DNA from 3 places in the Actinoplanes sp. NPDC051346 genome. Region 2 is predicted to be linked to each of the others. Evidence: riboswitches for the same ligand, from Rfam matches in the RefSeq annotation. Region 2 holds a riboswitch; each other region holds the start of a gene.

The links. Region 2 has a riboswitch for cyclic di-AMP ahead of AB0M36_RS25975 (hypothetical protein). Riboswitches for the same ligand answer to the same signal wherever they lie in the genome.
Region 1: another riboswitch for cyclic di-AMP. It lies ahead of AB0M36_RS21725 (C40 family peptidase); the one in region 2 lies ahead of AB0M36_RS25975 (hypothetical protein).
Region 3: another riboswitch for cyclic di-AMP. It lies ahead of AB0M36_RS15895 (NlpC/P60 family protein); the one in region 2 lies ahead of AB0M36_RS25975 (hypothetical protein).

What each region holds. Positions count from the first base shown of each region.
Region 1 covers NZ_JBFBAJ010000008.1:270,528-280,381, forward strand. The annotation lists gene AB0M36_RS21700 (MoxR family ATPase) at 1-775, opposite strand, end outside; gene leuS (leucine--tRNA ligase) at 1,172-3,988, shown strand; gene AB0M36_RS21710 (VTT domain-containing protein) at 4,064-4,804, opposite strand; gene AB0M36_RS21715 (glutamine amidotransferase) at 4,868-5,584, opposite strand; gene AB0M36_RS21720 (MurT ligase domain-containing protein) at 5,614-6,834, opposite strand; cyclic di-AMP (ydaO/yuaA leader) riboswitch at 7,284-7,459, shown strand; gene AB0M36_RS21725 (C40 family peptidase) at 7,466-8,272, shown strand; gene mraZ (division/cell wall cluster transcriptional repressor MraZ) at 8,715-9,146, shown strand; gene rsmH (16S rRNA (cytosine(1402)-N(4))-methyltransferase RsmH) at 9,371-9,854, shown strand, end outside.
Region 2 covers NZ_JBFBAJ010000011.1:104,269-114,122, reverse strand. The annotation lists gene AB0M36_RS26000 (ATP-binding cassette domain-containing protein) at 43-1,341, shown strand; gene AB0M36_RS25995 (hypothetical protein) at 1,458-2,342, shown strand; gene AB0M36_RS25990 (ATP-binding protein) at 2,404-2,919, shown strand; gene AB0M36_RS25985 (beta-phosphoglucomutase family hydrolase) at 2,998-3,741, shown strand; gene AB0M36_RS25980 (glycoside hydrolase family 65 protein) at 3,785-6,151, shown strand; gene AB0M36_RS25975 (hypothetical protein) at 6,224-7,243, opposite strand; cyclic di-AMP (ydaO/yuaA leader) riboswitch at 7,248-7,385, opposite strand; cyclic di-AMP (ydaO/yuaA leader) riboswitch at 7,663-7,799, shown strand; gene AB0M36_RS25970 (hypothetical protein) at 7,839-8,861, shown strand; gene AB0M36_RS25965 (ABC transporter ATP-binding protein) at 8,877-9,647, opposite strand; gene AB0M36_RS25960 (ABC transporter permease) at 9,640-9,854, opposite strand, start outside.
Region 3 covers NZ_JBFBAJ010000005.1:392,151-402,004, forward strand. The annotation lists gene AB0M36_RS15855 (MHYT domain-containing protein) at 1-224, opposite strand, end outside; gene AB0M36_RS15860 (GPGG-motif small membrane protein) at 406-552, opposite strand; gene AB0M36_RS15865 (metallophosphoesterase) at 652-1,395, opposite strand; gene AB0M36_RS15870 (hypothetical protein) at 1,392-1,646, opposite strand; gene AB0M36_RS15875 (nucleotidyltransferase) at 1,648-2,232, opposite strand; gene AB0M36_RS15880 (thymidylate kinase) at 2,415-3,260, shown strand; gene AB0M36_RS15885 (SDR family NAD(P)-dependent oxidoreductase) at 3,335-4,021, opposite strand; gene AB0M36_RS15890 (sigma-70 family RNA polymerase sigma factor) at 4,631-5,632, shown strand; gene AB0M36_RS15895 (NlpC/P60 family protein) at 5,812-6,738, opposite strand; cyclic di-AMP (ydaO/yuaA leader) riboswitch at 6,783-6,922, opposite strand; gene AB0M36_RS15900 (DUF3817 domain-containing protein) at 7,127-7,456, opposite strand; gene AB0M36_RS15905 (hypothetical protein) at 7,487-7,975, opposite strand; gene AB0M36_RS15910 (DUF6158 family protein) at 8,113-8,358, shown strand; gene AB0M36_RS15915 (DUF1360 domain-containing protein) at 8,369-8,977, shown strand; gene AB0M36_RS15920 (hypothetical protein) at 8,993-9,178, opposite strand; gene AB0M36_RS15925 (hypothetical protein) at 9,548-9,751, shown strand; gene AB0M36_RS15930 (ANTAR domain-containing protein) at 9,799-9,854, shown strand, end outside.

The sequences.
Region 1 (9,854 bases), on a different contig from region 2:
GAGGCGACGCGCCGAGACGGATCTCGGGTGCCTCACGGGTGGCCGTGACCAGCGCGATCGCGTAGTGCTGGACGGCTTCGGAGGCGTGCACGTCGCGGGCGGTGGCGATCAGCCGGCGTACCAGCGCGGCGTCGGCGACGGCCCGCAGGTCGTTGAGCGGGTCGTGTGCGCCGTGGCCGTTGAGCATGGCCAGCTCCGCGCGCGGGTCCGGGTAGCCCATCGCGATGCGGGCGGTGAACCGGTCGCGCTGCGCCTCGGGCAGCGGGTACGTGCCCTCCATCTCGATCGGGTTCTGGGTCGCGATGACCATGAACGGCGACTGCAACTCGTACGTGGTGCCGTCAACCGTGACCTGCCGTTCCTCCATGCACTCGAGCAGGGCGGACTGGGTCTTCGGGGAAGCCCGGTTGATCTCGTCGCCGACCACCAGGTTGGCGAAGACCGCGCCCGGCTTGAACTCGAAGTCGCGCGTCTCCTGGTTGTAGACGCTGACCCCGGTGACGTCGCTGGGCAGCAGGTCCGGGGTGAACTGGATACGGCGTACCGAGCAGTCGATCGAGCGGGCCAGGGCCTTGGCAAGTTTGGTCTTGCCGACGCCGGGCACATCCTCGATCAGCAGGTGGCCTTCGGCCAGCATCACGGCGAGCGCGAGCCGTACGGTCGCGCTCTTGCCCTCGATGACCTGCTCGATGTTGGCGATGATCGCTTCGCTGGCGGCGCGGAAGTCGTCAGCCGGCAGCGGACCGCCGGGCTCGTTCCAGGTCGGGGTTGTCACGGGCCTCCTCCATGTCGTTCAAGCCCCTTCACAGGTGTTGACACCGGAAGGGAACCGAGGGTTCGCGGGCGGCCGGGGTGTCCGTGGGCCTCCGGCGCCGCCGCCCGTTCCCCACAGGTTATCCCGGTCACACCATGTCGCCGAGTGGGGCGTTGAGCCCCATTTCGGCACGCGGTCAACCAGAGCCGCATATCGGATGGGTTACGAAACGGACAGGACGATACCGCTCGACGAGGGGCGAAGCGGGGCGGGTATCATCGGCCCATGGCCCGTGCCTTCCTGCTTCTTAGCTAGCCGTGCTGCTCGTCCGCGGACGAGAAACAGCGCGGCGCCCCCTCCTGCGAAGGGGGCTTTTTTGTGTCCGTAGGCAGGCCGAACAAGAACGAGATGGTGACGATGAGCGAGTCCGAGACCAACGCGGACGTCCCGCCGTACCGCTACACGGCCGCGATGGCGGCGGAGATCGAGCCGCGCTGGCAGGCATACTGGGCCGACCAGGGCACTTTCTTCGCGCCGAACCCCGCCGGTGAGCTGGCCGATTCCTCCCACCCTCGCGCGGGCGCGCCCAAGCTGCACGTGCAGGACATGTTCCCGTACCCGTCGGGCGCGGGCCTGCACGTCGGGCATCCGCTCGGCTACATCGGCACCGACTCCTACACCCGCTACAAGCGCATGGCGGGCTACAACGTGCTGCACCCGATGGGCTTCGACGCGTTCGGGCTGCCGGCCGAGCAGTACGCGGTGCAGACCGGCACGCACCCGCGCACCACGACCGAGGCGAACGTCGAGCGTTACCGGGGTCAGCTGCGGCGCCTGGGGCTGGCGTACGACGAGCGGCGTACCTTCTCCACCACCGACCCGGACTACTACCGCTGGACCCAGTGGATCTTCCTGCAGGTCTTCAACTCCTGGTTCGACCCGGACCTGCGCAAGGCCCGCCCGATCGACGAGCTGATCGAATCCTTCGCCTCCGGTGAGAGGTCGGTTCCGGGCGGAAGCTGGGACGCGTTGTCGCCGGAGGACCGGCGCGGGCTGATCGACGACCACCGCCTGGCGTACGTCAGCGAGGCGCCGGTCAACTGGTGCCCGGGGCTGGGCACGGTGCTGGCGAACGAGGAGGTCACCCCGGACGGCCGCAGCGAGCGTGGCAACTACCCGGTCTTCCAGCGGTCGCTGAAGCAGTGGATGATGCGGATCACCGCGTACGGTGACCGCCTGGTCGAGGACCTGGACGCGCTGGACTGGCCGGAGCCGGTCAAGCTGATGCAGCGCAACTGGATCGGCCGGTCGCGTGGTGCCCACGTCGACTTCCCCGCGGCGGGCGACACGAAGATCACGGTCTTCACGACGCGCCCCGACACGCTGTTCGGCGCCACCTACATGGTGCTGGCGCCCGAGCACGACCTGGTCTCGGCCCTGGTGCCGGCGGCCTGGCCGGAGGGAACCCAGGACGTCTGGACCGGCGGCGCCGCGACGCCCGGCGATGCCGTGGCCGCCTACCGGGCCGCCGCCGCGGCGAAGACCGAGGAGGAACGCACCGCCGACGCCAAGGTCAAGACCGGCGTCTTCACCGGCGCTTTCGCGACCAACCCGGTCAACGGCACGGCGATCCCGATCTTCATCGCCGACTACGTGCTGGCCGGCTACGGCACCGGCGCGATCATGGCGGTGCCCGGCCAGGACGAGCGCGACTGGGCGTTCGCGGAGGCCTTCGACCTGCCCATCATCCGTACGGTGGAAGCGCCGGAAGGTTTCGACGGACCCTTCACCGGCGAGGGACCGGCGATCAACAGCGACTGGCTGAACGGCATGGGCGTCGCCGACGCGAAGGCGGCGATGATCTCCTGGCTGGAGGAGAACGGTCACGGCCGGGGCGCGACCACCTTCCGCCTGCGCGACTGGCTGTTCAGCCGGCAACGCTACTGGGGCGAGCCGTTCCCGATCGTCTACGACGAGAGCGGCCTGCCGATCGCGCTGCCCGAGTCGATGCTGCCCGTCGAACTGCCGGAGGTCGACGACTTCTCGCCGCGCACCTTCGACGCGGACGACGCGGACAGCGAGCCGGAGACGCCGCTGTCGCGCAAGAAGGACTGGGTGCGGGTCGAGCTGGACCTGGGCGACGGCCCGAAGACCTACACCCGCGAGACCAACACCATGCCGCAGTGGGCCGGCTCCTGCTGGTACGAGCTGCGTTATCTGGATCCGCGCAATGACAAGGCGCTGGTCGAGAAGGAGAACGAGGCCTACTGGATGGGCCCGCAGGGTCCGGGCGACCCGGGCGGCGTCGACCTGTATGTCGGCGGTGTCGAGCACGCGGTCCTGCACCTGCTGTACGCCCGCTTCTGGCACAAGGTCCTGTTCGACCTGGGCCACGTCTCGTCCTTCGAGCCGTTCCGCAAGCTGTTCAACCAGGGCTACATCCAGGCGTACGCCTTCCGCGACGCCCGCGGCATGATCGTGCCCGCCGACGATGTCGTCGAGCGCGACGGCAAGTGGTACTACGGCGAGCAGGAGGTCGTCCGCGAGTACGGCAAGATGGGCAAGGGCCTGAAGAACGTCGTCACCCCGGATGAGATGTGCGACGAGTACGGCGCCGACACGTTCCGGGTGTACGAGATGGCGATGGGCCCGCTGGACGTCTCGCGCCCCTGGGACACCCGCGCGGTGGTCGGGTCGCAGCGCTTCCTGCAACGGGTGTGGCGCCTGATCATCGACGAGGCGACCGGTGAGGTGCGGGCCACCGAGACCCCGCTGGACCCGAAGACCCGCCGGGCGCTGCACCAGACCATCGCCGGCGTCCGCGAGGACATGGACGAGCTGCGCTTCAACACGGCGATCGCCAAGCTGATCCAGCTGACCAACACGCTGACGCCGATGGAGACGACGTCGCGCGAGGCGGTCGAACCGCTGGTGCTGATGATGTCGCCGTTCGCGCCGCACCTGGCCGAGGAGCTGTGGCGCAAGCTGGGCCACGACGGCACGCTGGCGTACGCCGACTTCCCGGTCGCCGACCCGGCCCAGCTGGTCGCGGAGTCGGTCACCTACCCGGTGCAGGTCAACGGCAAGGTGCGCGGCCGGGTCGAGGTCGCGCCGGACACGGCCGAGGCCGAGGTCCGGGAGGCTGCGCTGGCCGCGGTCGCCGAGGCACTGGGGGACCGCGAGCCCCGCAAGGTCATCGTGGTCCCGGGACGCCTGGTGAGCGTCGTCGTCTGACCCTGGGCATTCGTCTGACCCTGGTCATGAAAAGGGCCCGCCGCGCAGGTGCGCGGCGGGCCCTTCTGTTTGGTCTCAGGCGGCCGCGACGGCCGCGGTGCGGCGGGCGGCCAGGCGCCAGCGGAGGACGATCGCGGTGGTCAGGCCGAAGCCGATGGCGGCCGGCGCCAGGGTCAGCGGGCTCATCGAGCCAGGCGAGGTCACCGCGGCGCCGATCACGGCGTAGGAGACCGCGGACGGGACAGCGGCCAGGGTCGTGCCGAGCAGGTAGCGCATGCGGCAGACCGACGTCGTGCCGTACGCGTAGCCGATCAGGCCATACGGCGCGAGGGGGAGGAAACGCACCAGCAGCACCGCGGCCAGCCCGCGGCGGTTGAGCCAGCCGTCGAGGCGGGCCATCCGGCCGCCGGCCTTGGCGCCGAGCACGCCCCGGCCCGCCCAGCGGCCCGCGTAGTAGGTGGCGATCGCCGCGATCACCGCGGCGGCCAGCGCGGCGGCCGCGCCCGTCGCCGGGCCGAGGAGTGCGCCGCAGGCGAGGGTGATCGCCGTCCGTGGCACCAGCACCGACAGCAGCAGCCCGCCCACCACGGCGACGGCGACGGCGGCAGCGGGGCCGAGGGACAGCACCGAGTCGGCGACCGACTGGAGCGGGAGAGCGGCGGCGGCCGCGCCCAGCGCGACGACGACGGCGGCGAGGACGCCGAAGCGGGCGAGGCGGTGGCGCCACCCGATCGGCGTGTCCGGGGTCTGCTGGCTGGCCTGAGGGTCCGCGGCGGGAGACGGCGCGCCCGGCGGGGCGATCAGGGAGTCAGTCATGCAGGCGTACCGCCCCTACTTCTCGTCGGTCCAGGAGAACTTCTGGTCAGGCGTGGATTCGGGTCATACGGCGCCCGCTGCCGCGAGCCGCTCGTCCCGGAGCCGGTTGGCCCAGGTGTCGTCGAGCGGTTGAAGACTATCCGCGCCGGTCGCCCAACGCAGTAGCAGATCGGCTATAGCTGGGTTGCGGGCGAGCGCCGGGCCGTGCGCGTACGTGCCGAGGATCTTGCCGTGCCACGCGCCCTCGGTCTGACCGTCGTTGCCGATGCCGGCGGTGACCCGGGCCAGCGGTGTGACGCCGGGGCCGAGGTGGGTGCGCCCGCCGTGGTTCTCGAAGCCGGTCAGCGGGGGCAGGCCCAGCCGCGGGTCGATGTCGCCGCGCACCTCGCCGACCGCCCGGGTCTCGCCCCGGTCGGAGCTGAGGTCCAGCAGGCCGAGCCCGGCGCAGGTGGCGCCCTTGGCGGAGAACGAGGTGCCGAAGAGCTGGTAGCCGGCGCAGACTGCCAGCACGGCCGCGCCCTGGGCCACCGCGCGGTGCAGGCCGCCGTCGGCGATGAGCCGCTGGGCGGCCAGCGCCTGCGGGCCGTCCTCGCCGCCGCCGATCAGATAGATGTCGGCGGTGGTGGGCATCGGCTGGTCGGAGCGGACCTGGTAGGTCTCGACCGGGATGCCGCGCAGCTGGGCCCGACGGGCCAGGATCAGCATGTTGCCCCGGTCGCCGTAGGTCGACAGCAGGTCCGGATAGATCCAGACGATGCGTAGCACGCTCTCAGTCACGATTTGTCCTCGGTTTTCCGCCGCGGGAAGGCTCAGTTGACACGGTCCAGCTCCGCTCGGATGTCTTGGAACGCCGTGTAGTTGGCGATCACTTCGAGGCGGCCCGGCGGAGTGGCCCGGAGTGCCTCGTCGAAGGATTTAACGTGCCGGAAGGCCACATCGTTCACTTCCAGCCGGACCGCGAGGTCGTAGGCGCGGTCGCCGGTGATCAGGACGGGCCGTCCGCGCAGCGGCGAGAAGTCGACGTCGTAGAGCCAGGAGGTGTCGAAGCCGTCGGGGTCGCGGGCGTTGATGGAGAGCAGTGTGGGGGCCAGCTCGGCCATGTCGAAGGCCTCGAGCCAGCTGGCCGGGTTCTTCGCCAGCAGCAGGCGGATGGTGCGCCCGTCGCGTTCCACCTGGGCGTAGCGGCCGGCGACCGACGCCACGCTCGCGAGCCGGGGGACGGCCTCGATGGGGCGTACGCCGAATTCCGCGGCGAGGGCCAGCGCGGTGGCCGCGTTGCCGAGGTTGACCTGGCCCGGCAGCTGGAGCTTGACCAGGTGCCAGTCGCCCCTGGGGTCGAGCACACCCTCGTCCTCGACCGTCCACTGCGCCTGGGGCCGGCGCAGGGGGCAGCCGGTGCACCACCAGTCGCCGTTCGCGCGCTGGATGGAGCCGCCGCACTCGGGGCAGACCCACGAGTCGTCCGTCCACCGCTGACCGGCGCTGAACCAGGTGACGTGCGCGGTGTTGACCGCCGACCAGACCACCATCGGGTCGTCGGCGTTGGCGACCACGTGCACGTCCGGGTGGGCGGCGAGGGCGGTGCGCCACATCTGCGCCATCATCGCCACCTCCTTGGCCCGGTCGAGCTGGTCGCGGGAGAGGTTGAGCAGGGCGACCACGCGCGGGTTGGTCTCGTTGATCACCTGGGCGAGGTAATGCTCGTCGACCTCGAGGACGGCGAACGGGGTCGACCCGGCCTTGGCCAGCGCGGAGGTGTGCCCGGTGGGCATGTTGGCGCCGAACGAGTTGGTGGCGACCGGTCCCAGGACGCCGAGCGCCGCGGCGGCGAAGCGGGTCGTGGTGGTCTTGCCGTTGGTGCCCGACACGAGCGCGATCGCCCGGCCGGCGGCGAGGTTCCGCAGCAGGTCAGGGTCGATCTTGAGGCCGATCCAGCCCCCGATCACCGAGCCGTCGCCTCGTCCCGCGGCCCGTGAGAGGGCCGCGGCCGTGCGCGACACGGAGGTCGCAAGCTTGGCCCGCAAGGGCAATTTCCCGTCCGTCACGGCGACGAGGGTACCGGAAACGGACACTACGTCGAGTGGCCGCGAGTGCGACACCGTCCGTCCGGCGGCCGATCGGCCGAACGGTTGATCGGCTTTGGTCGTCCAGAGTGGTGTTTGGGCCGGTGAGAAGGTTTGCGGGGGCATTCGCCCGACATTGCTCCCATCCATGATCAGACGTGCCTTCGCCTTTTATGTGTTCTGTTTCACCCGTAACTTTCACCTGACTGTAATCAGGCACACACGCATTGTGGCGGCATATGTCACAGCCCGGTCTCAAACCGGACACTGTCCACTGTGCCAAATACGAAGAGTGACGATGCGGGGGCATGCGGTGGATCGAGAAATCCGGTAGGCAGGGTGTGCCGGTGAGCGACCGCCCACCGCTCGCACCGCACGGATCACGCCGAGCCCTGCCCCGATCCAGGCGGTACGACCACGAGTACGCGCACAACCACACAGGCATACGGGGGCAGGGACGGGGGACCCATATCCGGTCCGCACCGGGTCGCGAGACCCGGCGGACCTTGGGGTGAAGTCGCCATCCGGCGGCCGGGCACACCTTCCCGCCCGAACCCGACAGCTAACCTCGCAGGCGTGCCGGAGGGAATCATCTACCGTGCACGAACGCAGTTCGAGCCGGGGCCGCCGCATGTCCACCGGCACCGGAACCGTCGCACTGTCCCTGGGTCTCTGCCTCTGCGCCGGCCAATTGGTCGCCACACCGGCAGTCGCCGCCGCCGCTCCCGTCGTCACGGCGGTCTCGGCGAAGCCCGTCAAGCCCCGTATCACCGCCTCGTACAGCAAGCGGACGGTCAACTGGGGCTCGAAGGTCCGCGTGACCACGAAGCTGATCGACCCCAGGACCGGCAAGAAGCTGGTCCGCGGCTGGGTACGTCTCCAGTCGAAGGTCAACGGCAAGTGGAAGACCTGGGACCGACGGAAGAATTCCTCGGGAATGGTCACGTTCACCACCAAGCCTGGCAAGACGATGTGGTTCCGCACGTCTTACGAGGGCCAGAGCGGGGTCGCGCCCAACACCTCCTCGGCCGTCAAGATCACTGTCAGGTCCGGTGGCGCGAAGATCCTCGCCGAGGCCAAGAAGCACCGGGGCGCCCGCTACAGCTACGGCGCATCCGGGCCCAACCGCTTCGACTGCTCGGGCTACACGAAGTACGTCTACAAGAAGGCAGTCGGCAAGAAGCTGCCGCACAGCGCGAACGGGCAGCAGAAATACGGCAAGAAGGTCAGCAAGAGCAACAAGCAGGTCGGTGACCTGATCATCTTCCGTAACGGCTCGCACGGTTACCACGCCGCCATCTACGCGGGCGGTGGCTACATGTACGACTCGCCGCGTCCGGGCATGACGGTCGGCAAGCACAAGATCTGGAGCAACAACTACGTCGTTCGGCGCCTCGCCGCCTGACGCGATGCGGTAAAGGTAAAGCAGTACGACAGTTCAGTGGGGCGTGACCCGGTTCGGGTCGCGCCCCACTGTCGTTGTCGCTTCGCGCGGTCGCTCATTTCCTCCACTTCGCTCCCCACGATTCCTCCACTTCTCTCCCCAAGGGCGTTTCGCGCGTGCGGAACGTCCTTTTTCGGTGGAGTTTCGTGCCCGACTGGGCGGCTTGTCGGAAAGTGGACCATGATCGGAGGCGGCAAACCCTCCACCCCGGCTCCACCGCGTCTGACGTGCGCATTCATCCGCGAATCCGGTTCGCAGACGGGCCGATTCCGGTTGCGAGTGGAGGGAAGTGGAGTAGAGTGGAGCGCAGTGGCAGGCCGGAGCGGACCTGCCGGCCCGAGCGAACCGGCGGACCGCACCAGACATTCCATAAGCGGCGCCACAGGGCAGGGGGGTTTGGCCGATGTTCCTCGGCACACACACCCCGCGCCTGGACGACAAGGGTCGGCTGATTCTTCCGGCGAAGTTCCGGGACGAGCTGGCGGGAGGTGTCGTGATCACCAAGGGGCAGGAACGTTGCCTGTACGTGTTCCCGATGCCGGAATTCCAGCGGATCGCGGGGCAGCTGCGCGACCAACCGGTCACCAACAAGGCCGCCCGGGCATACAGCCGGGTGTTCTTCGCCAGTGCGCACGACGAGATCCCCGACAAGCAGGGCCGGGTAACCATCCCGGCGCACCTGCGGGAATACGCGGCTCTCGACCGTGAACTCGTGGTGATCGGTGCGAGTACGCGAGTGGAGATCTGGGACAGACAGTCCTGGGAGCAGTACCTCTCGGCGAGCGAGGACGACTTCGCCGACATCGAAGAGGGGGTGCTGCCCGGCGGCCTGTAGGCGTGGCTACCTGTCGGCCGCCGATGCGGTCCGGACGTCGCTGCCGCCGTACTGCGAGATCTCCAGCCGCTCCCGCTCCTGGCGCCTCTTCCCCGGTGCCAGGCGTGTGTCCGGTGGGGCGCGCCCGATGGCAACGGGCACGAGCGGATGGGGATCTGGCGGTACGGAAGACGATCGGACGCGGCTCGGGCAAGGTCGCGTGGCACGCGGGAAAGAGCAGGACGATGGGGGTCGACATGGGGGAGCCGCGCGGCACGCACGTGCCGGTGCTGCTCGAGCGCTGCCTCGAGCTGCTCGCCCCCGCGCTCGACCGTCCGGGTGCGGTGCACGTCGACTTCACGCTGGGCCTGGGCGGGCACGCCGAGGCCGTGCTGGAGCGGTATCCGGACGCGGTCCTCATCGGACTCGATCGGGACCAGGAGGCGCTCGCGCACTCCCGGCACCGACTCCAGCGCTTCGCCGATCGCGTCCATCTGGTCCACGCCGTCTACGACGAGCTCCCGGAGGTCCTCGCGGACCTCGGGCGCCCGGTTTTCCACAGTGGGCTTTTCGACCTGGGCGTGTCCTCGTTGCAGCTCGACGAGGCGGACCGCGGCTTCGCGTATGCCAAGGACGCGCCGCTCGACATGCGGATGGACCAGTCGCGGGGCGCTACCGCGGAGGAGGTCGTCAACGGCTACGAGCCGGGCGAGCTCGTCCGGATCCTGC
Region 2 (9,854 bases):
CACGCTAGGCCATCGTCGCAGCTCGCATGCAGGAGGTTGACGGTGTCCACCGTCGCGCTCAAGGACGTCACGAAGATCTGGCCGGACGGAACGGTGGCGGTCGACAAGGTCGACCTCGAGGTGCGGGACGGCGAGTTCCTGGTGCTGCTCGGCCCTTCGGGCTGCGGCAAGTCCACCATCCTGCGGATGATCGCCGGCCTGGAGGACCCGACGGCGGGCAGCATTCTGCTCAACGGCGAATCGGTGGCGGAGCTGGCTCCCCGCGACCGCCAGATCGCGATGGTCTTCCAGGATTTCGCGCTCTATCCACATATGACGGTCGCCGGCAACATCGGCTTTCCGCTCAAGCTCTCCGGTGTGGAATCCGGTCCCCGTGGTGAGCGGATCGGTGACGTGGCCGCCGCCCTGGGCATCGGCGACGTTTTGGCCCGCAAGCCCACGCAGCTATCCGGCGGCCAGCGTCAGCGGGTGGCGATGGGGCGGGCGATCGTGCGCCGCCCGGGCCTGTTTCTCATGGACGAGCCGTTGTCGAATCTCGACAGTGGGCTGCGGGCCGAGCTGCGTACCGAAATCACGGCTTTGACCCGGGAACTCGGCGTCACCACCATGTACGTCACCCACGACCAGGCCGAGGCGCTGACCATGGCGGACCGGGTCGCGATCCTGCGCGGGGGCGTGCTGCAGGACGTGGGCACCCCGACCGAGGTGTACGGCCGCCCGGCCACCCTCTATGTCGCCGCGTTCCTCGGTTCTCCACGGATGAACCTGCTCGAGGCGTCGGTCTATGTGCACCTCGACCGCTATGTCGTGCTCGACCTTGGTGAACAGGTGCTCTACCTGCCGTGGAGCGACATCCGCGCCCGGGCGATCGCGCGCTATCACGGCGAGCGGATCGTGGTCGGCATGCGGGCCGAGGCGCTCACTCCGGTCGCTCCCGACGCCCCGGGCGACGTGCTCCGCGGCAGGATCCGATATCTGGAGCACCACGGCCACGAGTCGCTGGCCTTCCTCGACATCGGTGCGACCGCGATCGTCGTCGACGAGGCGGGCAAGGGTGTGGCCGACGCCGTGCCCTCGGGTGGGGCGTTGAGCCGCGTCGGCGGTGCCTTGCAGCGGCTTGCCGGGCGGTCGGACCGGGCCGTGCGCGAACGCCCCGAAGCGCAGCGGGTCTCGGTGCTCAGCGACCCGGGACGGCATCACCGGCGGCCGGCCGAGGTGGCGGTGCGGCTGGCTCCGTACCCGGCCGTGTCGCCCGGACATTCGCTGGCGGTCGGCGTACGGATGGATGCATTGCATTTCTTCGACGAGCGCGGCGACCGCATTGATGTCGGTTGGCGCTGAGAACGACATTTCGCTCATTCGGATAAGACGGTTCCGTGTCGTTGACACGGTGTCGTATCGTTCGCCGCACGTCGGTGCGAGGGCGTATCGACGTCACAACCCGAAGGGTGGCGGGCATGGCGAACGCATCCGGATTGCTGGTGATCGAGCGGATCCTGCGTGACAGGCAGGGGATCTGGCAGCAGGTCGTCGAGGATCGATCTCTGTCGAAGCTCACCGGGCAGATGCTGATCAGTGCGGTGATCGCCCTCGCCTGTTACGGCGCGGTGCTGGGTTCCTTCCACAGTGTGCTGATGGCGCTGACCTCGGCGGTGAAGCTGCCGCTGCTGTTCCTGGTCACGCTGGCCATCTGCCTGCCGACGCTGTACCTGTTCAACCTGGTTTTCGGGGCGCGGTTGTCCGTACGCCAGTCTCTCGCCCTGGTCATGGTGGCGCTGACCGTGACCGCCATGCTGGCGCTGGCGTTCGCCCCGATCGCGCTCTTCTTTCTGATCACCGCGCCCGACTACGGCTTCTTCAAGCTGTTGAACGTGGTGATTCTGGCGCTGTCCGCCCTGGTCGGCCTGCGGTTCCTCACCGGCGGCATGCGGGTGCTCAACGAGAACGGCCTGCTGGCGCCCGAAAAGAAGGAAATCCCGGCTCCTCAGCCGGCCACCGCGCCGGCCCCCGAGCCGGTCCCGGTGGGTGCCGCCGCGAACGGCACGCCGGCGGCGAACGCCGCGCCGGCCGCCGCCGCGCAGCCCGTCGTCTCGGTGCCGCCGGGTTACATGCTGACGCCGATCGGACAGCAGCGCCCCGCGCCCCAGCCGGTGCGGCAGCCCGCGCCGCCCAGCATGACCCTGCTCTATGTCTGGATCCTGCTGTTCGGCTTCGTGGGCACCCAGCTCGCGTGGACCCTGCGGCCGTTCTTCGGCAGCCCGGGCATGAAGTTCAGCCTCTACCGCGACATCGACGGAAACTTCTACGCCGAGATCCTGCGCACCCTGTCTCACCTGTTCTGATCTTGAATCTCGCGCTTCGGCAACTGCCACGGAGGCGGTACACAGCGTAGGCTGCTCGGCGGTGGAGGAAACCGTCGGCCACGAGGTGCTGCGTCCGGCTCCGGGCAGGGAGTCGTCGGACGCTCCTTCATCGCAGGCAAAAAATGGCGGCGTTCTCCTCGACCGGGTCTTCGGCCGGGACGACATCACCGTGCTGCGTCACGAGGTCATCCAACAGCTCACGCCGGGCCTGCTGGGCGACCGGCTGGATGGCTTCGTGCTCGCGGTCAACGAGGTGATCACGAACGTCGTGCTGCACGCCGGCGGAAGCGGGCGGCTCCGGCTGTCCCGCACCGCGACGTCGCTCTGGTGCATGGTCACCGATTCCGGGCCGGGCATCCCCGAGGAACACCAGCGGCCACCGGCGGCGCCCGAAGCGTTCGAGGACGGTGGCCGGGGCATCTGGCTGGCGTACCAGCTGTGCGACGAGGTCACCATGGCCACCGGTCCGATCGGGACGACCGTCGGCCTGAGGATCGATCTTCCCGGTCGGGTTTCCGCCTCTGACCTGCTGGACGGGGTAGCAGCCGGCGGTTGAACCCGGCATGAAACGCCGTGGAAATGTCGTCATCGGCATTCAAGCGTGTTCGTCATCCGAGGCGACTACATTAGGCCGGTGCTCGGACTACCTCCTCATGTGACGGCATGCCTTTTCGATCTCGATGGCGTGCTGACCCAGACCGCCCTGGTCCACAACGCGGCGTGGAAGTCGACCTTCGACGCCTACCTGGAAAGGCGGGCGGCCCAGCTCGGGCAGCCATTCGTGCCGTTCGACCCCGGTGCCGACTATCATCTGTATGTCGACGGGCGACAGCGCGCCGACGGTGTCCGCACCTTCCTCGCCTCGCGGGGCATCACCCTGCCCGAGGGACTGCCGGCCGACGGTCCTGACGAAGAGACCGTCAACGGCATCGGAAACCGCAAGAACCTGCTTGTCTTGCAGAAAATCTCTGAAGGGGCTGTGCAGGTCTACCCCGGTTCGGTGGATTACCTGCGCGCCGCCGAGCAAGCGGGACTGCGCCGGGCCGTCGTGTCGGCGAGCGCCAACTGCAAGGACGTGCTGGAGGCAGCCAAGATCGACGGCTTCCTCGAGGTACGGGTGGACGGCGTCACCGCACGTGCGGAAAACTTGCCCGGTAAGCCCGCGCCGGACACGTTCCTGCACGGAGCGAAGCTGCTCGGTGTCCCGCCGGAGAATTGTGCGGTCTTCGAGGACGCCCTTGCCGGCGTCGCGGCCGGCAGGGCCGGCGGGTTCGGCATCGTGATCGGTGTGGATCGCGTGGGCCAGGCCGACGCGTTGCGCGCGAACGGCGCCGACATCGTCGTGCAGGACCTCGCCGAGCTCCTCCTCACCCGGTAACCCCCCATCTGACTTCTTCTTCTCAGTTGCGAGAGGCACCACCGTGATCCGTGAACGGGCTTACCCCGTAGACCCCTGGCACATCCGGGAAACCCGGCTGGACCTGGAACTCATGGCCCAGTCCGAGTCGGTCTTCGCCCTGGCCAACGGCCACATCGGCATCCGCGGCAACCTGGACGAGGGCGAGCCCCACGGCCTGCCCGGTACCTACCTGAACTCGTTCTTCGAGCTGCGGCCCCTGCCGTACGCCGAAGCGGGGTACGGCTTCCCCGAGTCGGGTCAGACGATGGTCAACGTCACCAACGCCAAGCTCATGCGCCTGCTCGTCGACGATGAGCCGTTCGACGTGCGCTACGGCGAGCTGCGCTCCCACGAGCGCACCCTCGACCTGCGCGCCGGCACCCTCGAACGCATCGTCGAATGGGTGTCCCCGTCCGGGCAGGCGATCCGGGTACGCACCCTGCGCATGGTGTCCTTCACCCAGCGCGCCGTCGTCGCCTTCCTCTACGAGGTCGAGCCGATCGACTCCACGGCCCGGCTCATCCTGCAGTCCGAGCTGGTGGCCAACGAGCAGCTTCCGCCGACCAGCAAGGACCCGCGCGTCGCGGCCGTGCTGGACCACCCGCTGCAGGCCGAGGAGATGCTCGAGCAGCGCACCGGTGGCCTGCTGGTGCACCGTACGAAGGCCAGCGACCTGCGCATGGCCGCGGCGATGGAGCACCTCGTCGAGGCGCCCGGCAAGCACGCCGTCACCACCGAGGGCCACCCCGACTGGCTGCGGACCACCGTCGCCTGCAAGCTCGAGCCGGGGCAGAAGCTGCGGGTCGTGAAGCTGGCCGCGTACGGCTGGTCCAGCAACCGCTCCCTGCCCGCCGTGCGGGACCAGGTGGGCGCCGCCCTCGCCAGCGCTCGGCTGGACGGCTGGGAGGGTCTGATCGAGGCCCAGCGGGAATTCCTCGACGAGTTCTGGGACCACTCCGACGTGCGCGTCGAGGGCGACCCCGAGGTGCAGCAGGCGGTGCGCTTCGGGCTCTTCCACACGTTGCAGGCCGGTGCCCGGGCCGAGAAGCGGCCGATCGGCTCCAAGGGCCTCTCCGGCCCGGGCTACGACGGTCACACCTTCTGGGACGCCGAGACGTTCGTGCTTCCGGCGCTGACCTACACCCAGCCGTCGGCGGCCGCGGACGTCCTGCGCTGGCGGCACTCGACGCTCGACCTCGCCAAGGAGCGGGCGCAGACGCTGGGCCTGCAGGGCGCGGCGTTCCCGTGGCGCACCATCCGCGGGCAGGAATGCTCGGCGTACTGGCCGGCCGGCACCGCCGGATTCCACATCGGCGCCGACATCGCCGACGCGGTCCGTCGCTATGTCTCGGCCACGGCCGACTGCGACTTCGAGCGGGAGGTCGGCCTCGAACTGCTCGTCGAGACCGCCCGGCTGTGGCGCTCGCTGGGTCACCACGACCGGCACGGCCGCTTCCACATCGACGGGGTGACCGGTCCCGACGAGTACACCGCGGTGGTCGACGACAACGTCTACACCAACCTGATGGCACAGCAGAACCTCATGGCGGCGGCGGACGCGGTCAACCGCCACCCCGACCTGGCCCGCAAGCTGGGGGTGGACGACGAGGAGTCGGCGTCGTGGCGGGACGCGGCGGCCGCGGTGCACATCCCGTACGACCGGGAGCTGGGGGTGCACCAGCAGTCGGAGGGGTTCACCCGGCTGCAGGAGTGGGACTTCGAGAACACTCCGCCGGAGGCGTACCCGCTGCTGTTGAACTACCCGTACTTCGACCTTTACCGCAAGCAGGTCGTCAAGCAGGCCGACCTCGTGATGGCGATGTACGTGCGCGGCGACGCCTTCACCCCGGAGGAGAAGGCCCGCAACTTCGCCTACTACGAGGCCCGGACCGTACGGGACTCGTCGCTGTCGGCGTGCATCCAGGCCGTCATGGCCGCCGAGGTGGGCCACCTGGAGCTGGCCCACGACTACCTCGGCGAGGCCGCCCTGATGGACCTGCACGACCTGCACCAGAACGCCCGGGACGGCGTGCACGTGGCGTCGCTGGCGGGCTCCTGGATCGCGCTGGTCGCGGGCCTGGGCGGCATGCGGGACTACAACGGCCGGCTCTCCTTCTCGCCGCGGCTGCCGAGCCGGATCAACAGCCTGGAGTTCTCCCTGTTGTGGCGGGGGCTGCGGGTGCGGGTCGAGGTGACGCCGGACGAGGTGACCTATTCGCTGCGCAACGGCGGCGGCTCCGCCCGGCTCGAGCTGCTGCACCACGGCAAGGAGGTGACGGTGACGCAGGTCAAGCCGGTGGTTCTGGCTATCCCGCCCGCGCCGCCGACCGGTCCGGCCCCGACCCAGCCTGCGGGCCGGGCGCCGGTGCGCCGGGCCAGCCACCAGTAGGAGCCCAGCAGAGAGCCCCCGCCTCCTCATCGATCAAGGGGAGCGGGGGCTCTTCGCGCGCGTGGTGCCTGGCTACAGCATGGATATGTGCACGTGGTCCGTGTGGTCGCTGGCGCCGGAATACGAGCTCCAGCCGGTCGCCGGGAACCAGATCATCTTGTTCCAGATGACGTACAGGATTCCGAGCCGGTCGGCGTTGCGGACCGCGAAGGCCATGAGGTTGTTGCCGTACTCGCGGGTGTCCTGGTTGTGCCAGGGCGAGAATCCGCTCTTCTGCAGCGACCAGTCGCAGGCGCGACCCTTGGGATGCTCGAACGGCCCGCCGGGGCGGAAACAGCCCACAAAGCGGGTGAAGCCGGCCTTCCTGACTTCCTTGTACATGTGCATCGTGCGGGCGGTGATGCAGCCGCCCGTCGTCTCGTCGTCGACGTTGCACGACTCCGAGCTGAACTCGCCGTCGCGGTTGCGGGGCGCGGGCGCGGCCACCTTCGACTTGAGATTCACGAAGCCACCCGTCACCGTCTTGCCGCCGACGAGTTGGAGCGCCTTCTCGGCGGACTCCTTGTTCTTCTCCATCGCTTCGAGGTTCTGCTTCTGCGACTTGATCTCTTGGTCCAGGCGAGCCTTGGAGGTGGCTACCCGGTCGATCGCGGCCTCGAGCTCGCTCAGCTTGCCGTCGTTGACGGAGTTGATCTCCTCGAGCGAGACGGCCTTCTCGAGGAAGCCGTCCGGCGACCGCACGTTGAGCAGGAAGCCCATGGTGGTCAGGCCGCCCGTGCGGTACTGCTGGGCCGCCACGGCACCCACCTGGGGCAGCAGGGCGTCGCGCTGAGCCTCCGCGTTCCTCACCTGCACGGCCAGGTTGGCCTGTGCCTTGGTGGACTTGGCGACGGCGGCCTTCGCCGCCAGATAGCGCCGACCCGTGCTGTCGAGCACGTCGTTGAGCATTGGGTTGTTCTCGCCGTCGTCGGGGGTCGACGAGTTTCCGCCACCGGGCGCCGCGGTCGCGGGGGCGCCGGGAGAGACGATCATGGTGATCGCGATCAGCGGTGCCAGGGCGAGGACCAGCCACCGGCCGGGTCTTGCCGTCATGCAGTTTCCTTCCGTGTTGCCGCCTACCGGGTTAGCTGACGGGTTCGGGACGGAAGCGATCCCTACCGCTGGTTCAGCGGATTCACCCCATTTTCCAGGTGGTTCCCCGGTTCGTCTTTCGGCGATTGAGCGGTGGTCCGCCGGCACCTTGGGGGCGGTGCCTTCTTGGCGGTGACCGGCGGAAAGCTTACCTGACTTCGGGCCTTGCATCAGCTGTCTAGAGGGGGAGAAAACTGTTACTGGACAACGACTTTGCGTTACTTTTCGATGAGTTGACGCAGGTCGTGGTCGGTGGCGGCGCATCAATGTGAGTCGTTCCACTCTCCCGGTGGAATAACTGTTTGTGTGCACTCGAATGCGCAGAGTGCGACACCTGTCGATGACGCGATTCCCTGGGTAGTCTTCGTCACGGTTCCATCACGGAACCGCCGCTCAATCGCCGAAAGGCGAGCCGGGGACCCAACCGGTAATGGGGTGAATCCGCTGAGTCAGCGGTAGGGATTGCTTCCGTCCCGAACCCGTCAGCTAACCCGGTCGGCGGCCGACGGAAGGAACGCACGTGAGGCTCGACCCTCTCCGCCGACGATTAGCGACCGTGCTCGCGGTCCTCGTCGCCACCTCGGGGCTGGCGCTCGCCGCTCCGGCAGCGGCCATGGCCGCACCCCGCCCGCTCGCCGCGCCGGGAGATTCCGGCGATGACGGGGAAGGTGGTTCGAAGTCGCTCGTCGAGCAGCTCGAGGCCGCCTCGAAGGGCTTCGTCGAGGCCAGGGAGGCGCTCGACCGCTCGAAGAAGCGCCAGCAGCAGATGACCGCGAAGCTCAAGGCGCTCGACGCCGAGCTCGGTCCCAAGCAGGGCGCCCTCGACGACATCGTCCGGCAGTCCTACCGCACGGGCCGGCTCGGTCCGATGAGCGCCCTGATCACGGCCGACTCCGCGCAGGGCCTGCTGGACCGTGCCGCGACGCTGGAGACCGTCGCGGTGAAGCAGGATCACGCGATCAAGGAGCTGAAGGACGCCCGGGCGAAGCAGGCGCAGGCGAAGCTCGCCATCGACGCCGAGGTCCGCGACCAGCAGCGCCAGGTCACCATCATGGCCAAGCGCAAGGCGCAGGCGGAAAAGGCGCTGAAGACGGCGAACGCCGCGGCCGGCGGTCCGAGCAGCGGCGCCTCCGGCGGCGGCAACAGCTCGCAGGCGGCGGCCGCCCGGCGCAACTCGGACGGTTCGCTGCCCGACGAGTCGTGCAGCGGGAACGACCCGACGACCAGCGGCTGCATCACGCCCCGCACCCTGCACGCCATGCAGGAGGCCCAGGCGGACGGCTTCACCCGCTTCGTCTCGTGCTTCCGCCCGCAGGGCAGCGGCGAGCACCCACTGGGCCGGGCCTGCGACTTCGCGTCCGACAAGACCGGCTTCGGCGGCGTCGCGACCGGCAGCAGCAGGGACTACGGCGACCGCCTGGCGAACTACTTCATCGACAACGAGGGCCGGCTGGGCGTGCTCTACGTCATCTGGTTCAAACGGATCTGGTTGCCGAGCAGCGGGTGGCAGCCGTACCTACGCGGCAACGGCGATCCGTCCAGCGACCACACGAACCACGTGCACCTGTCGATGCGATGAGGTCCGGGGCCTACGTCATTTCTTGACGTAGGCCTCGTACTGCTTGAGCACCTCGTCGGTCGGGCCGTCGGCGCGGATCAGCCCGGACTCGAGCCAGATGCTGCGCTCGCAGGTGTCCCGGATCGACTGCTCGCTGTGGCTGACCAGGAAGACTGTGCCGGCCTCGGCGCGCAGGTCGCGGACCCGCTGCTCGCTGCGCTTGCGGAACTTCGCGTCGCCGGTGGCCAACGCCTCGTCGATGAGCAGCACGTCGTGCTTCTTCGCCGCCGCGATCGAGAAGCGCAGCCGGGCGGCCATGCCGGAGGAGTACGTCCGCATCGGCAGCGAGCTGAAGTCGCCCCGCTCGTTGATGCCGGAGAAGTCGATGATCTCCTTCACCTGGGACTTGACCTGCTCCGGGGACATGCCCATCGCCAGGCAGCCCAGCACGACGTTGCGCTCGCCGGGCAGATCGTTCATCAGGGCCGCGTTGACGCCGAGCAGCGAGGGCTGGCCGGCCGCGTAGATCGCGCCCTTCTCGACGGGGAGCAGGCCGGCGATGGCCCGCAGCAGGGTCGACTTGCCGGAGCCGTTGGTGCCGATCAGGCCGATCGCCTCGCCCTTGTACGCGACGAAGCTCACGCCCTTGATCGCGTGCACCTCCCGCAGCGTGGCGGGCTTGGCGCCGGTGACGATCCGTTTGAAGGCGGCGACCGGGCTGTGCGTCCCGGCGCCACCGGCCTGGTGCACCCGGTAGACGACGTGGGCGTCGTCCACGATCACGGTGGGTTCACGCTGGTCAGCCACGGCCGTACCCCTTCTCTCCGCGCCAGAAGTAGATGTAGCCGCTGACCCCGACCACGAGGGTCCAGGCGATGGCCTCCAGCCACAGCACCAGCGGGGACGCCGCGAGCTCCACGTTCTCCATCAGGGCGTGCCGCATCAGCTCGATGAAGACGAGCAGCGGGTTGGCCTCGACGACCGCGAGCTTCCAGCCGTCGAGCTTCTCGGCGA
Region 3 (9,854 bases), on a different contig from region 2:
TGCGGCACGTCGAAGCCCAGCATCGCGGTGAAATGCATGAGCCAGATGGCGGCGCCGCCGATCGAGAACGCCGCGATGATGAGCCATCGGCTGCGCCGGCCACGAGTACGCGCGGAGCGTGCCCGGCCGGTCGACAGGAGGCCCAGGAAGGACCCGAGCATCGCCACGAGGAAAGAGGCGATCGGGTTGAACGCACCATAGGTGAAGTGATGGACCTCGGCCACAGCCGGACACCTCGCGAAGATCGGGGGGATCGATTCGATGAGGATTCAGCCATGAGTCCGATCTACGACATCGCACTTCGTGTGCGTGTCACTACATAGTGAACCGGGGCCACCGTAGAGCTGCCTGCGAGAGACGGCTCTACGGCGACCCCGGTGCGGGTCGGAGGGCGGGGTCGGGGGTCTAACTGCTGAAGATGCTCACACCGCCGGGGCCCACGAGCAGACCGACGACGATGAGCACGACGCCCCAGAGGATCTGCCGCCGGAACAGCGCGAGGATGCCGGCGACCACGAGTACGACTGCGAGAATCCAGAGCAAAAGTTCCATGGTCAGCTGATACCCGAGTGGCGGAAGTTGAAAACCCGGGTCTACACACGATGGAGGCCCCGTCCCTGAGGGGGCGGGGCCTCGCGGCGCAAATCGGGATCAGGCGGGCACCAGCTCGGCGTCCACATTCTCCGACAGCAGCTGGTAGACGTTGTAGGCCTGCTTGATGACCGCGTGCGCGACGTTGCGGACGGGCACCCCGCCCGGCGTGCGACCCCGCTCCGAGCCGTGGTGCGCGTGCCCGTGCAGGGCCAGTGCGGTCGGCGCCGAGTCGATGGCCTGCCCCAGCAGGTACGACCCCAGGAACGGATAGATCTCCAGCGGCTCGCCCACCAGCGTCTCCGGCACGGGGGCGTAGTGCGTCAAAGCCACGAGGGCATCGCACTCGAGTCCCCGTAGGGCCGCACCGAGCTTCTCCGCGATCGCCTCCGTGGTGCCGATGAAGTTCTTCATCTCGCGCTCGCCGAACGCGCTGGCGCACGCCCCGGCGAACCCGCCACCGAAGCCCTTGGCCCCGGCGATGCCGAGCCGGTGACCGTTGATCTCGAGCACCGTGCCGTCGCCCTCCAGCACGATGATTCCGGCATCGGTGAGCACCCGGGTGACCTCGGCCTCCTGGTCGCTCTGATGGTCGTGGTTGCCGAGCACCACGACGACCGGCACCCCCAGCCCTCCGAACTCGGTCGCCATGCACTTCGCCTCGTCGACCGTGCCGTGGCGGGTGAGGTCGCCCGCGACCAGCAGGGCGTCGGCCACGTCCGGCAGCTTCTCCAGCGCTGGCCGGTAGCGGCCGACGACATCCTTGTCCACGTGGACGTCGCCCACTGCGGCGATCCGGATCATGAAATCTCCTCCACCTCACTGGGCGCCGAGGCGCGCACTATGCCGATGTCACAGGCGATCTCCACGTCCGGGAACCGGGTGTTGATCTGCCGGCAGATCTCGTCGCGGCGCTGGGCGCTCTCGACCTCGCCGCCGAGCACGAGCAGGTGCTCCCGCCGCTGCAGGGTGATGCCCTGCTCGGCGACCGCGCCGGTCTCGGTCAGGAGGCGTTGAATCTCCGCCTCCAGGTATTCGTCGATGTGTGTTGTCATCTCATCCCCCCACGGTCAGCTGTGCGTTACCCGGCTCCGGTACCACCTCGAGGCGGTCCAGCAGTTTCAGGAACGCCTCCGCGTACGGCGACTTCACGGTTTCCCGCCGGACCCGGTCCCAGTCGATCTGCTCACGCAGCGAGCGGGCCACGGGCAGGCCGGTGGCGAAGTCGCAGTAGTGCTGGGTGTAACTGAGCAATTTGTGCACCATCAGCTGGGTCGCCGACAGCACGGGCATGTTGATCGCCTCGACCGGACGCATCACCGTGTCGCGCAGGGTGGCGTCCGTCACCGGCGACTCGACCGGCCGGTAGATCAGATCCACCATCCGGCCGTCGTCGTAGACCTTGACCAGCCAGTCCTCCGGTGGCTGCTCCACCTCGAAACCCACCGCGGACAATTCGTCGAGCGCGCGCTCCTTGTCCTGTTCGCGGATGAGGAAATCGACGTCGTGATCGCTGGAGTGCCCGCCGTGGGCGTACACGGCGAAACTGCCGCCGAGGGCGAACGGGATCTCGGCCTGTTTGAGCACGGAGGCCACCCGTTTGAGCGTGTTCACCAGGCCCTCGTCCACCCGATACGGCATGGCGTCTCCCTGTGTCGTTTGATGTCGTTTCCAGACGGAACGACTACCCCTCACGGCCTCATCTGTAACGCGAGGCGTCCAATGCCCAAGGTCAAATTCCATTACTAAGACCCATTTTGTACGCCCGGAGCGGCTCGTCGCCGAGGAACCGTGGGTGACACCTGCGGCTACCCTCGGTGGGTATGGTTCCCGGACCCGTCCTCGTGCCTGCCTCCGCCGCCTCCGCCCAGCCTCCCCGCACCATCGCCCTCGTCGGCATCGACGGCTCCGGAAAGACGACAAGCGCGCACCTGCTGGCGGCCACGCTGGCGGCTCGCGGGATGCCGGCGAGCTACCGCCGCAACGCCGGAGGCCGGCGCTGGTTCGGCCGGCTCGCCGCCACCCTGGGCCGCCGCGACGGTGAGCATCTGCTGGGCCGCAGGACCATGCTGGTCGTGGAATCCGCGCTGCGCTGGCTGTCGATCCTGCGCACCCTGCTGCGCCGCCGCCTCACCGGCGAGGTCGCCGTCATGGACCGCTACGCCGTATGCCAGTACGCGAGCATCCGGGCCCACGCCAAGACACCCCGCCCGGAGCGCCTCAACCGCGCCGAGCGGCGGGCGAGGCTGGCGTACCGGGTCTTCCCCCGTCCGGACGTGACGTTCCTGCTGGAGGTCGACCCGGCGGTGGCCTACGACCGCATCGAGCGCCGCGGCTACGACCACGAGGAAATGTCCTACCTGCGGGCCGCGGCCGCCGCCTACCGGTCCCTGCCCGAGCACGGCACCTTCGTGGTGATCGACGCGAACGGCACGCCGGAGCAGGTCCAGGCCGCCCTCCTGGCCCACCTGGCCATTCCGCTCCCCGCCGGCGGTCCTACCGAAGCCGAGGTCCCGCCCGCCGGCCGGCCCACCGACGCCGACATCCCGCGCCCTCGTCGCGGTGTAGGTGCCGCGCTGGTCTCACACGCCCGCGCCGCGCTGGTGGCAGTCGCGGCCCTGGCCGCCGCCGCTACCGCCCTGACCCTCCAACTCACCGAGGCCTTCTAACGCCGGGCCCGCCCTATCGCCGGGCCGCCCTAACGCTGGGGCCGGCTTCACGCTGGGCCGGCCTTGCGCTGGGCTCAGGCGTCGCCGAAGACCGGGATGGTCGCGCCGCTGGTTGGTGCCGAGTCGTCGCCGGCGAGGAAGGCGATCACCCGGGCGATGTCGGCGGGGGTGACCCATCGGGCGTGGTTCGCGTCCGGCATTTCCCGGCGGTTGAGCGGAGTGTCGATCACGCTCGGCAGCACCGTGTTCGCCCGTACCCCGTCCTTGCGGTATTCGACCGCGACGGCGTTGGCGAACGCGAGCACGGCCGCCTTGGCGGTGATGTACCCGGCCGCCCCAGGGAAGGGTGCGACCGCGGCCCGGGACGAGACGCACACCACGGAGCCTCCGCCGGCCGCCACCAGGTGAGGCAGCGCGGCCGCCGTCACCAGGTACGTCGGCCGCAAATTCAGCCGCAGCATCGCCTCGAAGTCGTCCACCGGCGTCTCGTGCACCCGAGCGCCCATCGCGAAGCCGCCCACCAGGTTGATCACGGCCGTCAGCGGTGCACCCGGCTCCGCGGCGGCGAGCGCCACGGCCGCGGCGACGTCCTCCGGGACGCCGAGGTCGGCCTCGACGCCGGTCACGCCCGCCGGCAGTCTGCTCGTCGCGCCGGCTCGTACGGGCGCCACCACGCGCCAGCCCGCGTCACGCAGAGTCTCCAGGACGGCGCCGCCGAGCCCGCCGGCTCCGCCCGTCACCACAGCGCTGCGTTCTGTCATAGGGCGCTCCGTCATGCGGTCACCGTAGTCCTCGGCGATCGGGCCCCAATCGGGTCGCCAAGGCCGTTGCGGGGCTGTGTTTTCCATCACTGTCCGTGTGGCCACCCCGGATAGCGGAAACGACTAGGGCACTCGATGGTCGCCCGTGCGGGGGTCACCCGGATGGGCTAGTGATCTGCGGCGCGATGTGCCGCATGGTGTCAGGGGTTCCCGGACCTTCAGCGGCGCCGGGATCTTCGCCGTGGCGTTTACATCAAGCCTGGCGGCAACCTGTCGATGCTGGACGTGAACCCAACTGGCTACCGAGCCGTACTGGGTAGTGATGAGCGTCGCAAGGGTATCCGTGACGCCCGTCGCTGTGACGGATGAGGGGCTGATGGTGTCATGTATCGGGCGAAGGGTAGGCGTCGGTGGACGCACCCTGCGCCAGGCGCGGCTCCGAATGCCTTCCCTGGGAGCTCTCTTCAGTAAGTATCCACTCGACTCTCAGGTGACGCTCAGGCATTCGTGTCACTTTCGACCCAGCAGCCGGAATCAGCGCAGTGCAGCACTTGTTACGTAGGTGCCAGCACCGCAATGCACGAACTGCGGACGTTACGGGGAGGGCTGATGGACGCAGGAATTGCCCGTAACAGGGTTAGTGAAGGCAATGAGGGGACCGTGGGCAACGTGGAGAAGAACACCGTGATGCGGACGGACGAAGTCGCCGAGGAGCGCGACCTCGTTGGCGTCTACCTGCACGAGATCTCCCGGACGCCGCTTCTGGACGCCGCCAGGGAGGTCGACCTCTCCAAGGCAATCGAGGCCGGCCTCTATGCCGAGCACCTGCTCGAGAGCGGTGACGTCCGTCGCGGCGTGAGCCGGGAGGAGCTGGAACGTCTGGTCGTCGAGGGCGGACGGGCCAAGGACCTGTTCATCCGGGCCAACCTGCGCCTGGTCGTCTCGATCGCACGCCGGTACGTGCGCTCGGGCATGCCGATGCTCGACCTGATCCAAGAGGGCAACACCGGCCTGGTCCGCGCCGTGGAGAAGTTCGACTACGAGCGCGGCTACAAGTTCTCGACGTACGCGACGTGGTGGATCCGCCAGGCGATCAGCCGGGCGATCGCACAGCAGGAGCGCACCGTGCGCCTGCCCGTGCACCTCGTCGAGGACGTCAACCGGATGCGCAACGTCACCCGCCAGCTCGTCCGCGAGCTCGGCGCCGACCCGGAACCCGCGCAGGTCGCCGCGGCGCTGGGCGTCACGGTGGAGCGCGTCACCGAGCTGACCCGCTGGGCCCAGGACACCGTGTCCCTGGACACCCCGGTGGGCGACGACGGCGACACGAACCTCGGCGACCTCGTCGCCGACAGCGACGCGCCGTCGCCGGAGGAGATCGTGCTCACGGCGCTCGAGCGTCAGCGCATCGAGGGCCTGCTCAACCACCTCGACGACCGGTCGGCGGGCATCATGCGCGCCCGCTACGGCCTCGAGGACGGGCGGGAGCACTCGCTGACCGAGGTGGCGTCGCGCTTCTCGCTGTCGCGGGAGCGCATCCGCCAGCTCGAGATCCAGGCTCTGGGCCGGCTGCGTGAGCTGGCCCGCGCCGAGGGTCTGCAGGCCGCCTGACCCGTAGTCCCACCTCCCCGCAACGTCGAAGGCCGGTGTCCCGCAAGGGACGCCGGCCTTCTGGTTGCCTCGCTTTGCCTCGCTCCTTGCCTCGTTGCCATTCTGGTTGCCTGGGCAAGCGGAAGGCCGGTGCCCCGAGGGGGACACCGGCCTTCGTGCGTGGTGCGGTTACGGCGTGGTCAGTTCACTCGGCCGTACCCGTAGGGCGGCATGATGTCGATCGACACCTTGCTGATCGGCTCGCCGGGCACTGACGCGTGGATGATCTGCCCGCCGCCGACATAGATGCCCACGTGGGCGAGGCCGCGGTAGAACACCAGGTCGCCGGGTTCGAGCTGAGATCGGCTGACCCGACTCGTCTCACTGAACTGCGCCGCGGCGTTGTGGGAGAGCGATTTGCCCGCCGCGCGCCAGGCGGCCGACGTCAGGCCCGAACAGTCGTAAGCGCCCGGACCGCCGGCACCGTACGAGTACGGCTTGCCGATCTGGTTGTACGCGAACGTGACCGCCACCCCGGCCTTACCGGAAATATCGGGGATGTCGCCGGTGTACGCCGAGCCGTTCTCGGTCGCCTTGCCGTACGCCGCGGTGCGCATGGCGTACAGCTCCTTGAGGTCGCCCTCGATCTTCTTCTTGCGGGAGCCGAGCTCCTTGACCTCGGCCGCCTGCTTTGCCTGGGTGGCCTTCAGCGCGGACTGACGCTCCGAGTAGTTCTGCGTGGTGGCCGTGAACGTGTCGATGTCCCGCTGGCGGTCGCGCGACAACTGCTCGAGAAAGGACATCCGTTCGATGAGGTTCTCGCCGCCCTCGAACATGATGTTCATGGTGCCGACCTGGCCGGTCTTGTACGCCGAAGAAGCGATCACCTGCATCTGCGAGCCGGCGACCTGCAGGGCCGCCTTCGCGGGAGCGAGTGACGCGGCGAGCTTCTTCTCCTCGGCCTGTGTCTTCTTCAGGCTGATGCGCATCTTGTTGTAGGACTCGACGACGTCCTCGAGTTGGTGGGATGCCTTCTCGATCTTCTTCGTGAGTTCAGTGGTGGAGGGTGCCGCGTGCGCGGCCGGGGCGACGGTGCTGGAGAGCACGATCGCCAGGGCGGCGACCACCAGGGTGCGTAGCCTCGTGCGGGCGTGTGGCAACGGTACTGGCCTTTCTTCCGCTGTGCCGCCTACCGGGTTAGCTGACGGATTCGGGCGGGAAGAAGGCCCTACCGCGCGGAACGCGGATTCACCCCAGGTGCTACTTCGGTGGTTCCCCGGATCGTCGAGACGGTCGCGGCGCCCCAGGGGGATGGGGTCACCGTCTCCGCCGTCGAGACTCGGCGGCGTCGCCCGGCGCCACGTGAGGGTGTGGCTGCGGACCGGACCAACCGCACCAACTTATCGGCGATCTCGATTAACACAAGAGCCGGAAGAGTGACCTGCACCGATTATCGCAATTATCGGAATGATCCTGATAACAGGCTGCTATGCGCGCGATTCGCAGCGTTACTTTCTATTTCTCCGCCATCGCGGCCGGGGCCGCCACCGGCTGGACGGCCCACTTGTGCGAGACGACGTGCTCGGCCCAGAAGGACAGCAGCGGCACCGTGCCCGAGAGCATCACGAGCAGCATCCGGCCCTGCGACCAGCCGACGCGGCGGCTCAGATCGAAGGTGGCCACCAGATAGACCATGAAAAGGAAGCCGTGGACCGGGCTGACGGTCGCGACCACGGTGTCGTTGTCACCGAGGTACTTCAGCGGCATGCCCACCAGCATGAGCACAACGAGGACCACGCCGACGATCCAGGCGATGATCCGGTAGCGGGTGAGGGCTCCCTGCACGATCCACGTCCTTACTTGATGCTGTTCCGCTTACTTGATGCTGTTCCTGCGTCCGGGATAGTCGCCCGGCCGGGCCCCGGGGTGGGCGTTGAGCCAGGCGAGATAGTCGTTGTAGGCGTCGAGCTCCGGATCCTCGGGCGAGGGCGCCTGCCGGTTCACGGAAGCACGCACCGGACGCCGCACCGTGACGGGCTCGTCCGACGCCGGATCGGTCGTGCCGGCGCCGGCCTCCGAGCTCGGGGTGCCCGCGTCCGTGGCGTCCGGCTGGAGGGTGGCCGGTTCCTCGGCCGGGTGTTCCGGCGTCTGTCGGGCGGCCTTGAGCTCCTGCTGCGCCTCGCGGAACCATAGAAAGCCGACGAAGAACGCGAACACCGGCCACTCGAAGGTGTAGCCCCAGCTGAGGCTGTTGCCGCCGGTAGCGCGGCTGTACTGCCACCAGCCCAGGCCCAGGAAACCGACGATGAGTACGAGGGCGACCACGTGACGTGCGATCCACGCCAGGGTCCACAGCGCTCTCATGCGTCGAGGGTACCGGCAGGCCCGAGCCCGCCAGAGTCGCCGCTGCCCGTGGCCCGGGTGGGTGGCCGCGTGGCGGGGTTTGACCGCACGTGGCACGGGCAAACCGTTGCGGCAAGCACCGGAGAAAGGGAGAGATCATGAGCGACTCCGAGGTCGGCGACCGCGTCGGCACCGAGCAGGGCATCGACCCTGCGGGCCTCGCCGACGACGATTTGATCCGCGAGCTCTCCAGCCTGCACCGGACGCGGCTCGCGACGCTGCGGCACGGTCCCGACGCGGCGCTCGCGAACCACCTGCGGCGTACGGCGGAGTTGGAGACCGAATACCTGGCCCGTCACCCCGGGCGCGAGGTCGATCCGCACCGGCTCACGCAGGACTTCTGAGAGGAACCGCATGTCTCCCTCGGTACGCGCCCGGCTCGACCGGTTGCGCCGGCAGTACGCCCCCCACGAGCACCGGCCCCTCGACGGCTACGCGGCCATGATGGGCGCGTTCGGCGTGCTCGCCGGCAGCCTGGGCATCGCCGCGAAGATCACCGGGCGTACGGCGCCGGAGCGGCCAGCCATCGCCGACGTGGTGCTCATCTCGATCGCCACTCACAAGTTGAGCCGGCTGATCGCCAAGGACGCGATCACCAGCCCGCTGCGGGCGCCCTTCACCCGCTACGACGAGCCGGGTGGCGACGGCGAGGTCAACGAGGAGGTACGCCACCAGGGCAGCAGCGTGCGCCACTCGATCGGCGAACTGGTCAGCTGCCCCTTCTGCCTCGCCGTCTGGGTGGCTACCGGGTTGACCAGCGGGCTGGTGTTCGCACCGCGACTGACCCGGCTGGCGGCCACCGTCTTCACGGCGACGGCGGTCTCGGACTTCCTCCAGCTGGCGTACTCCGTCGCCAAGGAGGCGGCAGACGGCGGGCCCGAGCTCAACGGTGACCCCGAGCTAAACGGTGACGAGGAGCGGCCGGGACAGCAAGCGAGCGTTCGCGTGATCGCGTCGGCCTGACCCGCCGACGGGCCGTCACGGCGGGCCGTCGTTCTCCATCCCCGACCAGCCGCGGGGGCTCTCCTGTTCGCCATCGTCGCGTCCCTCGACGATGGCGGGCTCCACGGCGGTGGTGTCGTGCTCCCCGGCGAAGTCGCCCTCCTTGTCGGGGGTGCCGTCGTCGTCCCCGAGGGCGGGCAGGCGTTCGTTCTGCTGCGTCATGGCGCTCCCTAGACGTCGAGATCGTCGCTCACGGCACCGACTACCCGGCGTGAGGGCGGGCAAACGAGCGGCGCGGCGCGTCGGCACCGGGCAAATCCTGTGGTCCAGGTCACAAAAGCTCTTGGAATGGCGGGGTACTGCCGACAGTTGAGACCAGATGCCGGTGTGCCCAGTGTCCCCGGGCCTCACCCTTTGCCTTCGCGGAATACCGTTCGGCTGGAGCCGCGTTGAGCCTTTCGCCGCGAGGCGACCTGCACACCGGCATCTTGCGTCGCCCCCGGCACAGCCGGGGGCGGCGTTGTTTCCGGGCCCGACCGAGGATCGCCCGTGAGGGTTTTCGATGCCGCCGATCGCGGGTACCGAACGCGTATGAGTGATGATCGGGTGCAGCGGCGAGCGGTCGACCTGCTGCCGGAGGAGCGGGCCGCCGGAAGTGTCGACCCGCGGGCGCAGGCCGAGGCGATTCTCGCCGAGTCGGACGAGCGCGAGGAAACCCCCGGCGCCGCGCCGAGCACATTTCTGGAACATCGAGCGTCGGGTCAGACGGTTACGCCCACGGATGGCACCCGTTAGTGGACACCACTTTCGTGTTCATGGATCAGCATGGCAATATCGGGCAAATGTCTGCCCCGGAACGGAGCACAGAGCGGCGGTCGGCGTCGCGTCGCGGCACGCC